DNA from 3 places in the Arthrobacter sp. Sr24 genome. Region 1 is predicted to be linked to each of the others. Evidence: predicted binding sites of a transcription regulator. Region 1 holds the regulator's gene; each other region holds the start of a gene.

Evidence for each region. Region 1 encodes HrcA, which represses chaperone genes, less so after heat shock. Its sites were predicted from a motif close to TTNGCACTCGNNNNNNNCGAGTGCNAA; they were not measured.
Region 2: the regulator HrcA is predicted to act here: its motif matches at 1,576-1,602, upstream of groES (co-chaperone GroES).
Region 3: the regulator HrcA is predicted to act here: its motif matches at 1,873-1,899, upstream of groL (chaperonin GroEL).

The regions. Positions count from the first base shown of each region.
Region 1 covers NZ_JBTNDB010000007.1:59,181-62,456, forward strand. The annotation lists gene ACX80D_RS06880 (16S rRNA (uracil(1498)-N(3))-methyltransferase) at 1-313, opposite strand, end outside; gene dnaJ (molecular chaperone DnaJ) at 319-1,461, opposite strand; gene hrcA (heat-inducible transcriptional repressor HrcA) at 1,495-2,508, opposite strand; gene ACX80D_RS06895 (DUF3097 domain-containing protein) at 2,829-3,276, shown strand, end outside.
Region 2 covers NZ_JBTNDB010000019.1:4,614-7,889, reverse strand. The annotation lists gene ACX80D_RS12520 (ABC transporter permease) at 1-549, opposite strand, end outside; gene ACX80D_RS12515 (ABC transporter ATP-binding protein) at 546-1,451, opposite strand; gene groES (co-chaperone GroES) at 1,772-2,068, shown strand; gene groL (chaperonin GroEL) at 2,172-3,276, shown strand, end outside.
Region 3 covers NZ_JBTNDB010000006.1:95,883-99,158, reverse strand. The annotation lists gene groL (chaperonin GroEL) at 47-1,675, opposite strand; gene ACX80D_RS06240 (LytR C-terminal domain-containing protein) at 1,939-2,541, opposite strand; gene ACX80D_RS06235 (DUF3263 domain-containing protein) at 2,611-2,880, opposite strand; gene ACX80D_RS06230 (uracil-DNA glycosylase) at 3,162-3,276, shown strand, end outside.

The DNA.
Region 1 (3,276 bases):
GTTCTGTGGCCATTTCAATGGCCAGCTCATCCCGGTCTCCCTTGGCAAGTGCCTGGATCAAGGTGAAGGTAATGGGCTGAGCATCTTCATGGAGAACTTCCACGACCTGCACCGTCAGCAGCCCCTTCTCAGCGGTGCTGACGATGCAGGTCAAACGCAACCCTGCGCCGTCGCACAGGTCAACTGGCTCGCCCTGAGAGAGCCGCTTGACGGTGGTGGCGTGCCGGCCTTCGTCACCGCCGAGGGTGTAGCTCGAGCCGGGGAGAAGCCCGGCAAGCTCTGCGGGGTCGGCGAAGAAGACTGGATTACTCATGGCGCTTAGAGGTTGCCGAGCTTGTCACGCAGCTTGGCGAACATGCCTCCACTGGCGACAAGCTTTCCTTCGCTGAAGGTTTCCCCGCGCAGGGCGGCGAGCTGCTTCAAGAGAGCTTCCTGCTCGGCGTCGGGCTTGGTCGGTGTTTCCACGTGGACGTGCACCTTCAAGTCTCCGCGGCCGAATCCGCGCAGGTGGGTGACACCCAGGTTGCGCAGGTTGATGACTTCTCCAGCCTGGGTTCCAGGCTTGATGCTGATGGGCTGTTCGCCGTCGAAGGTTTCAAAGTTCAACTCGGTGCCCAACGCGGCAGCGGTCATGGGGACGCTGAGAGTAGCGTGCAGATCGTCGCCTTCACGCATGAAGTTCGGGTCGTTGTTGACCTTCATTTCCACATACAGATCGCCCGAGGGGCCGCCGGCGGGACCAGCTTCACCTTGATTGGCTAGCTGGATACGAGTGCCCGTGCCCACACCGGCAGGAACCTTAATGGTCAGGGTTCGGCGGTCGCGGACGCGGCCTTCGCCCATGCATTCGTTGCAGGGGTCAATGATCATGGTGCCGAAGCCCTGGCAGGAGTTGCAGGTGGCCAGCGTCATGACGTTGCCAAGAATGGAGCGCATGGGTCGCTGGACTTGGCCAGCACCGTGGCAAATATCGCAGGTGGTTGGTGAGGTACCCTGGCGGCAGCAGCTGCCTTCACAGGTGGGGCAGGTGATGGCTGTGTCGATTTCGAGCTTTTTGTTGACGCCGAACACCGCTTCGCGAAGTTCCACGCGCACAGTGATGAGGGCGTCTTGGCCACGGCGCATGCGTGATGCGGGACCGCGTCCGCCGCCACCGCCTCCGGAACCGCCGAAGAAGGTCTCAAAGATGTCTTGGAAGGCGAATCCTTCACCACCAAAGCCTCCACCGCCCCCGCCGCCAGCGTCGTTGCCGTTTTCATTGCCTGTGGTGTCGTAAACACGGCGCTTCTGCGGGTCCGACAGTACCTCGTAGGCGTGTGTGACGGCCTTGAAACGGTCCTGGGCATCCGGGGCGTCGTTGACGTCCGGATGTAACTTGCGGGCAAGTTTGCGGTAGGACTTCTTAATTTCCTCGGCCGTTGCGTCGCGGGCGACGCCCAATGCATCGTAATGGTTGCTCAAAGTGTTGCTTTCCTTTGTTGAATCGGTGGCCGTTTAGCCAGCCAAAATTCTCGATAAGTACTGGGCCACGGCGCGAACGCTGGCCATAGTGTTGGGGTAGTCCATCCGGGTAGGACCGACCACTCCGAGTTTGGCGTTTTCGCCACGCACGTAACTGGTGGCCACCACGGAAGCTTCTGCCAGGGAATCGTGCGGGTTTTCACGGCCAATGACCACAGCCATGCCCAACGAGTCCTGAGCCATTGCTTCCAGCAGCCGCAGCAGCACCACTTGTTCCTCCAGTGCGTCCAAGACGGGGCCAATGCTCAGGGGGAAGTCATTGTTGGAGCGGGCCAGATTAGCTGTCCCTGCCATGACGATGCGGTCTTCTCGAGCGTTGTGTGCCAGCAGTGCCAGTCCTTGGGCCAACCGGGCCGCCGCTGCCTGCTCTGTTGCCGGTACGTCCAGTGGAATCCTCACCACCGCTGCCGGAAGCTGGGCCACGGTCAATCCATTGAGGCTGGCCATGAAGACTCTTCGCAGATTAGCGAGGACCTCCTCATCCACGGCCGCGCCAAGGTCAATCACGTTTTGTTCCACTTTGCCCGAGGCTAGGATCAGCACCACCAGCACTCGGTGGGCTGCCAACGAAACGAACTCGATGTGCCGCACCGTGGATGCAGTAGTGCGCGGGTACTGAACTACTGCAACTTGGTTGGTCAGCTGTGCCAGCGTTCGAACTGTGCGTTCCAAGACGTCGTCAAGATCAGTTGGACCGTCCAGTAACACGGAGATAGCGCGCCGCTCGGCGGCTGAAAGTGGCTTCACCGATGCCAGCTGGTCCACGAAAAGACGGTAGCCCTTGTCAGTGGGGATACGCCCGGAACTGGTGTGCGGAGCGGTAATCAGCCCCTCCTCTTCCAAAGCGGCCATGTCATTGCGGATGGTGGCACTGGAGACGCCCAGATGATGCCGTTCCACTAACGCTTTGGAGCCAACAGGCTCACGTGAATGCACATAGTCTTCGACAATAGCCCGCAGAACTTCCAATCTCCGAGGTTCACTCATTCTCAGCACCTCCTTTCCGCCATCGCATCTTCACTGCATGTTCTTTACTGCATGTTCTTTGGATCGTCACCGCATCCGGCCGTTAAAAGGCACGCCCGGTGGCTCCTGATAGCTTTTCTATTAGCACTCTACCCAACCAAGTGCTAAGTCTAATACTTTTTCCAAGCACTTACCCCTGGCTTATTCACACCCTGCCCACACACGCCATGCCCCCATACGGCACGTGCCACAAGGCTAGGCACAGCACGCGATAGCATGGCTTTTCACCCTGCAGCGTTCGCCATGAGCGTTGCCTTGAGCACCAAAAGTCAGGTTCTTGCATGCATTTCAATGACGTACCTCACCATCAGTGGGGTCCCCAAGATCTCAGTGCCCCACCCGAACGAGTGCTGCCCAAGGTGGAGGCCCGTTCCGGGCTTGTTGTTGAAGACGTGCAAACGGGCTGGGTGGGAGCTGTGGTGCGTCTTGAGAAATCCGGGGGCATGCACATTGTGGAACTTGCCGATCGGCGCGAGAAGATCCGGGCCTTCCCTCTCGGATTCGGCTTCCTGCTCGAAGGCGAGCCAGTGGAACTCATCGCGCCAACGGTGGCGGCAACCAAAAAGACCCTGCGCACCGCCTCAGGATCGGTCAAGGTCACGGGCGACCGCGCCAAGGTCGCTAAGGCCAGCCGCATCTGGGTGGAGGGCAAGCACGACGCCGAACTCGTCGAGAAAGTCTGGGGAGACGATCTGCGGGTGGAAGGAATCGTTGTAGAACCGCTTCGAG
Region 2 (3,276 bases), on a different contig from region 1:
AGGGATCACCACTGCGGTGGCACTTTTGCCTGTGCGCGGCAACGCGGAGAGGGCAATGCCCAAAACGCAACTGGTGATCACACCAAATAAGAAGACCCAAGCAAACGTCAGCCATTTGTCGGCATCCGTGGGTAGCTCAACGTTGAAGGCAAAGCGGGCGACCAACAGCAGCAGCAATACCTGCGCCACGGAGCTCACCAGCACCATGCCGATCTTGCCCATGAAGTAGGCAAACACCGGCAGGGGAGTACCTCCCAAACGTTTGAGTGTCCCATCGCCCTTCTCCGTGGCGATATCCACGGCCAAGTTTTGGACGCCGCTGAGCAGCATGCCCGCGGCCACCATACCCGGAACATAAAACGCGGCCCAGGAAATGCCGCCACTGCCATCAGGTGCAGCGCCCACATTTTCGGTAGTGCTGAAGGCGACGGCAAAAATGGAGAGCATCACGATCGGGAACAAAAACGTGAAAAACACCGAATCGCCCTGACGGAAATACAGTTTAAGTTCGTAGCCGATACGGAACATGCCCAGCTGCAAAGTTCTCATGCCGCACCGCCTTCCAGAGCAGCCGGCTTGGAATCCTGCGATTCCGCCTGCTGTGCGGCCGCGTGAGCGCCCACCATGTCCAAGTAAATGTCCTCGAGACTTGGCCGGGTGATTTCCAGGCCAGGGACCTCCCCTCCATGCTCCGCGAACAGCCGGGCTGCCAGTGCCGCTGGTTCGCTGGTGCGTTCAGAACGGGTGGCCCCACCTTGGCGCCACCGAACTAACGGCACACGGGCCTCGGTGCCGCCTATCTCGTCAATTGCACCAATGTCTACTAGTTTGCCGCCAGCAATCACGCCGGCTCGGTCAGCCAGCGTGGCCGCCTCGTCGAGGTAGTGAGTGGTCAACAAGATAGTGGTCCCTTCGCTCTTGAGCTGATTGATCAGGTCCCAGAATTGCCGCCGCGCCTCCGGATCAAAACCCGTGGTGGGTTCATCGAGAAACAAAAGCTTGGGCCTGCCAATGATCCCCAAGGCCACATCCACGCGCCGACGCTGACCACCGGAGAGTTTGCTGATCCGCGTTTTGGCCTTGCTGCCCAGCCCCACAGCCTCAATAACATCGGAGACCTTGCGTGGGTGAGGGTAATAGGCGGCGAAGTGATTCAACTGTTCAAGGACTGTGACGTTGCCGCTCTCACCTGTCGACTGCAGCACGATTCCCAGTTGGGCTTTCCAATCCAAACCACCCTGTTGCGGATCTACGCCTAGCACTTGAACATCGCCGCTAGTCCTATCTCGGTAACCCTCCAAGATTTCAATAGTGGTGCTCTTCCCAGCGCCATTGGGGCCCAGAAGCGCAAAAGTTTCGCCCTCATGGATATCGAAGCTGATGCCATCGACGGCCGTGAAGGTGCCATAGCTTTTCTTCAGGTCACGCACTTGAACAGGGCTTAAAGTCATGGCTGCATCTTTTCACCCGCACCTGATTGTGAACAAGCCGCACGAACACCGCGGCCAAAGCTGCCACCAAAGGTGCGCCGTGAGCGAAACTAGGCCCGCCGTCGTCGTACTTTTCACGACGAATCTGGCACTCGCCTTGACCGAGTGCTAATCAGTTCCCTAGAGTCGGAGTTAGCACTCTCACCCTGAGGGTGCCAACTTGCTTTTCTTTTTGGCCATGGGAGCATCACCGGCACCGCGACGACGGTTGGGCTCCAAAAAATCATGGACGAGAAGATTGCCAAGCATCCAAAAAATTTACGTGTGAAGGAGAGGTCCGAGTGTCGGTCTCTATTAAGCCTCTTGAGGATCGTATTGTTGTTCGCCAGCTCGAAGCAGAGCTGACTACCGCTTCCGGTCTGGTTATCCCGGACACTGCCAAGGAAAAGCCCCAGGAGGGCGAAGTAGTGGCAGTGGGCCCCGGACGTGTTGACGACAACGGCAACCGTGTTCCGATCGACGTTGCTGTTGGCGACGTAGTCATCTACTCCAAGTACGGTGGCACCGAAGTCAAGACCGGTGGCGAGGAACTGTTGGTTCTCTCTGCCCGCGACGTACTGGCAATCGTCGTTAAGTAACGACTTTCGTCAACCACTTTTGTAAAGCCCCGTGCCCAGATCTGTGATCGAGCCAATCGAGACCAGTCACCGGTGCGGGGTCTTTGCGTGAAAGGACAAACGCATGGCAAAGCAGCTTCAGTTTAATGACGATGCACGCAAGGCCCTCGAGGCCGGCATCGACAAGTTGGCGGACACCGTCAAAGTAACGTTGGGCCCGCGCGGTCGCAACGTTGTGCTCGATAAGAAGTGGGGTGCTCCCACCATCACCAACGACGGCGTGACGATCGCTCGCGAAGTTGAGTTGGAAGACCCCTACGAAAACCTTGGCGCACAGCTGGCCAAGGAAGTTGCCACGAAGACCAACGATGTTGCCGGCGACGGCACCACCACGGCCACCGTTCTGGCACAGGCACTGGTCAAGGAAGGCCTGCGCAACGTAGCCGCAGGTGCGGCTCCCAGCGAGCTCAAGCGCGGCATCCAGGTTTCGGTTGAAGCCATTGCCAAGCGCCTGCTGGAGAACGCTCGCCCGGTTGAGGGTGGACAGGTTGCAGAAGTTGCAGCCATCTCCGCTCAGAGCCAGGAAATCGGCGATCTTCTCGCCGAGGCGTTCGATAAGGTCGGCAAGGATGGTGTCATCACCATTGAAGAGTCCTCCACCACCTCCACCGAACTGGTCCTCACCGAGGGCATGCAGTTCGACAAGGGCTACCTGTCCCCGTACTTCGTCACTGACGCAGAACGCCAGGAAGCAGTCATGGAAGACGCACTGGTTCTGATTAACCAGGGCAAAATCTCCAACCTGCAGGAGTTTCTGCCGCTGCTGGAGAAGGCGCTTGCTGCCAACAAGCCGCTGTTCATCATTGCTGAAGACGTCGACGGCGAGGCACTGTCCACGCTGATCGTGAACCGCCTGCGCGGCACGTTGAACGTTGTAGCTGTCAAGGCACCGGGCTTCGGTGACCGCCGCAAGGCCATGCTGCAGGACATTGCAATCCTGACCGGCGCACAGGTTGTCTCCCCGGAGATCGGCTTGTCCCTGGACCAGGTTGGCCTTGAGGTACTGGGTACGGCTCGCCGCATCACGGTCACCAAGGACAACACCACCATCGTTGACGGTGCTGGCACGGCTGAGGATGTTGCTGATCGTGTTGCTCAGCTGCACGCCGAGCTCAAGCGCACCGACTCCGACTGGGACAAGGAAAAGCTGCAGGAACGTCTGGCCAAGC
Region 3 (3,276 bases), on a different contig from region 1:
TGCCCGAGGGCAGAGGTGTTTTTCTTGCTAGAGAAAAGCGGAGGGGTTAGAAACCGCCCATGCCGCCCATGTCGTCTCCGCCGCCGCCAGCCGGAGCAGCCTTTTCAGGCTTATCAGCAATAACGGCTTCGGTGGTGAGGAACAATGCAGCAATGGAAGCCGCGTTCTGCAGTGCAGAGCGGGTCACCTTTACCGGGTCGTTGACGCCGGCTGCCAGCAGGTCTTCGTACTCGCCGGTTGCAGCGTTCAAGCCGTGGCCGGTGGGCAGTGAGCGGACCTTGTCCACAACAACGCCGGGCTCGAGCCCTGCATTGATGGCAATCTGCTTCAACGGAGCGTCAATGGCAACACGCACAATGTTGGCGCCTGTTGCTTCGTCGCCGGTCAGGTTCAGGGAATCGAATGCTGTGACGCCAGCCTGGATCAGAGCAACGCCACCGCCGGGGACGATGCCTTCTTCAACAGCAGCCTTGGCGTTACGCACGGCATCTTCAATGCGGTGCTTGCGTTCCTTGAGCTCAACTTCGGTTGCGGCACCGGCCTTGATAACTGCAACGCCGCCGGCCAGCTTGGCCAGACGTTCCTGCAGCTTCTCGCGGTCGTAGTCGGAATCGGAGTTTTCGATCTCGGCACGGATCTGTGCAACGCGACCTGCGATGGCATCGGCGTCGCCGGCTCCATCAACAATGGTGGTCTCGTCCTTGGTGACAACAACCTTGCGAGCCTTGCCCAGCAGGTCAAGCGTGGTGTTTTCCAGCTTGAGGCCTACTTCTTCAGCGATGACCTGGCCACCGGTGAGGATGGCGATGTCGGAGAGCTGAGCCTTGCGACGGTCGCCGAAGCCCGGAGCCTTGACGGCGACGGACTTGAACAGGCCACGGATCTTGTTCACGATCAGTGTTGCCAGTGCTTCGCCTTCAATGTCTTCGGCGATGATCAGCAGCGGCTTGTTGGAAGCCATTACCTTTTCCAGAACTGCAACAAGGTCCTTGACGCTGGAGATCTTGGAGTTCACGATCAGGATGTACGGGTCCTCGAGGACCGTTTCCTGACGCTCGGTGTCGGTGACGAAGTAAGCGGAGATGTAACCCTTGTCGAAGCGCATGCCTTCGGTGAGTTCAAGCTCCAAGCCGAAGGTGTTGGACTCCTCGACGGTGATGACGCCTTCCTTGCCGACCTTATCCAAGGCTTCAGCAATGAGAGCACCAATCTCGGGATCGCCAGCGGAGATGGACGCGGTAGCGGCGATCTCTTCCTTGGTCTCGATCTCCTTGGCGGAGGCCAGCAACTGCTCGATGACGGCTGCAACAGCCTTCTCGATGCCTCGCTTGAGGGACAGCGGATCAGCTCCGGCAGCTACGTTGCGCAGGCCTTCCTTGACCAGAGCCTGAGCCAGGACGGTGGCTGTGGTGGTGCCGTCGCCTGCGATGTCGTCAGTCTTCTTGGCGACTTCCTTGACCAGCTCGGCGCCGATCTTCTCATAGGGATCGTCAAGTTCAATTTCCTTGGCGATGGATACACCATCGTTGGTGATCGTGGGGGCGCCCCACTTCTTTTCGAGAACAACGTTGCGACCGCGCGGGCCCAAGGTTACCTTGACAGCGTCGGCGAGGATGTTCAACCCACGCTCAAGACCGCGGCGTGCCTCTTCATCAAATGCAATGAGCTTGGCCATGGAGGCTTCAGTCCTTTCGGGACAGTCATTTTACGATTTTTTGTTTCCTCGCAAGGCGCCCGCGACGGACGGATAAGCCACTGCTGATCTAGTTACAACAGCGGCGAACCCTCGCCAAGTGAGGAAAGGTCAATACTCCGACGGCGGCAAAACGACTAGAAACTAGCAGTCGCCACCTCAGAGTGCTAACTCAATAATTAGCACTCGACTCCACAGAGTGCAAGCGGGGGCGTCACTATGAGCTTGCGGCGAACGCCAGCTGTCTAGGCTCCCGGGCCCAAAATGACCATTAGGGGTATACCAAACTCGTTAGACTCAGCAATTGCCGGGATGCCTAGCAACGCACTCAGCTCCTCTGCGTTCGCCTTCTGCTCGATACCGCTATAGATGATGCTCGAAGAAACCTGCGGCTGACCATTCCAGTTGGCGGACTCCGAGACCGTCCATCCCTCGGCCTGAACACGGCCTGCGTAACTTCCGGCCAGGCCAGGTAGGCCGGTGGCGTTGTAGACAGCCACGGGGAAGCTCTTATCAACTACCGATTCGGGGGTCGGCTCCGCAGAAGGAGTCGGCGTGGGGGTTTCCACAGGAGCGGTAGAGGGTGCTGGAGTAGTGGGAGGAGCCGACGTGGCGCTCGATGGCGCCGTGGTGGTCTCACTTACCGCGACAGGCGGGGGGGTGGTGGTGTTATTGAGCATCTTCGGCATGACGAAAAAGGCCAGCAGCCCCACAACCAGTACAACGATGCCCACAACCATCAAGGGAATCAGGGAGCGCCGCTGGGGAGCAATCGAGGCGCGGTGGACGCCGTGGCGTGCCGAGTTCTCCTCGATAGCGTCGAATTCATCCCGCGGGTAATTACTCATTGTGCAGTGTCATCCTTGTGGGTACAGCCCGGTGGGAGCGGCGGTGATTATGTGCGGTGGCGCCGTGCATCAATTCCCGAGCCGGCGCGCGGATCGGGCTTGTTGCCGCGACGTACGTAGTCTACGCAACCGTTTGACCAGCATGGGGTCATAGGCCAGCGCGGCTTCCGTGTCGATCAACGCATTCAAAACTTGGTAATAGTGGGTCGCTGAGAGATCGAATAGCTCCCGGATGGCTTGTTCCTTGGCGCCGGCATACTTCCACCATTGGCGTTCCAAGTCCAGCATCTTCTGCTCACGCGCGCTCAATCCCGCCACTTCATCCGGCGTTGCCTGCACATGTGAAGTTGCTGAAGTCGCTGAAGTTTCTGATGCTTCCGGGGTTGCGGCATGGTCCACGGAACTGTGCTCGTGTTGAATTGCTCCGGCCACAACATTCCTCCATTTCTCATCCTCAACAGGGCCGCAATTCTCGGCCCGCACTGTCAATGATATGGGTGAATCACATCCCTGTCATTTGGGATCAGCTGGATAACTCGAGCGCGGCCTCTGCCTGTGGAGGAATCAACCGCGCGCCACCCCGCTCTCACCTTGGCTCAAAATGGCCCACAATGGACACTATGGACAGCGCACCCAGTCTCTTCGACCTGCCAGCCCCGCCTCCTTGGGACGCAATTCAATTGCAGGCCCTTGCTTCCCTGAAATCCGATCCACTCTCGCAGATGGCCCCCGATT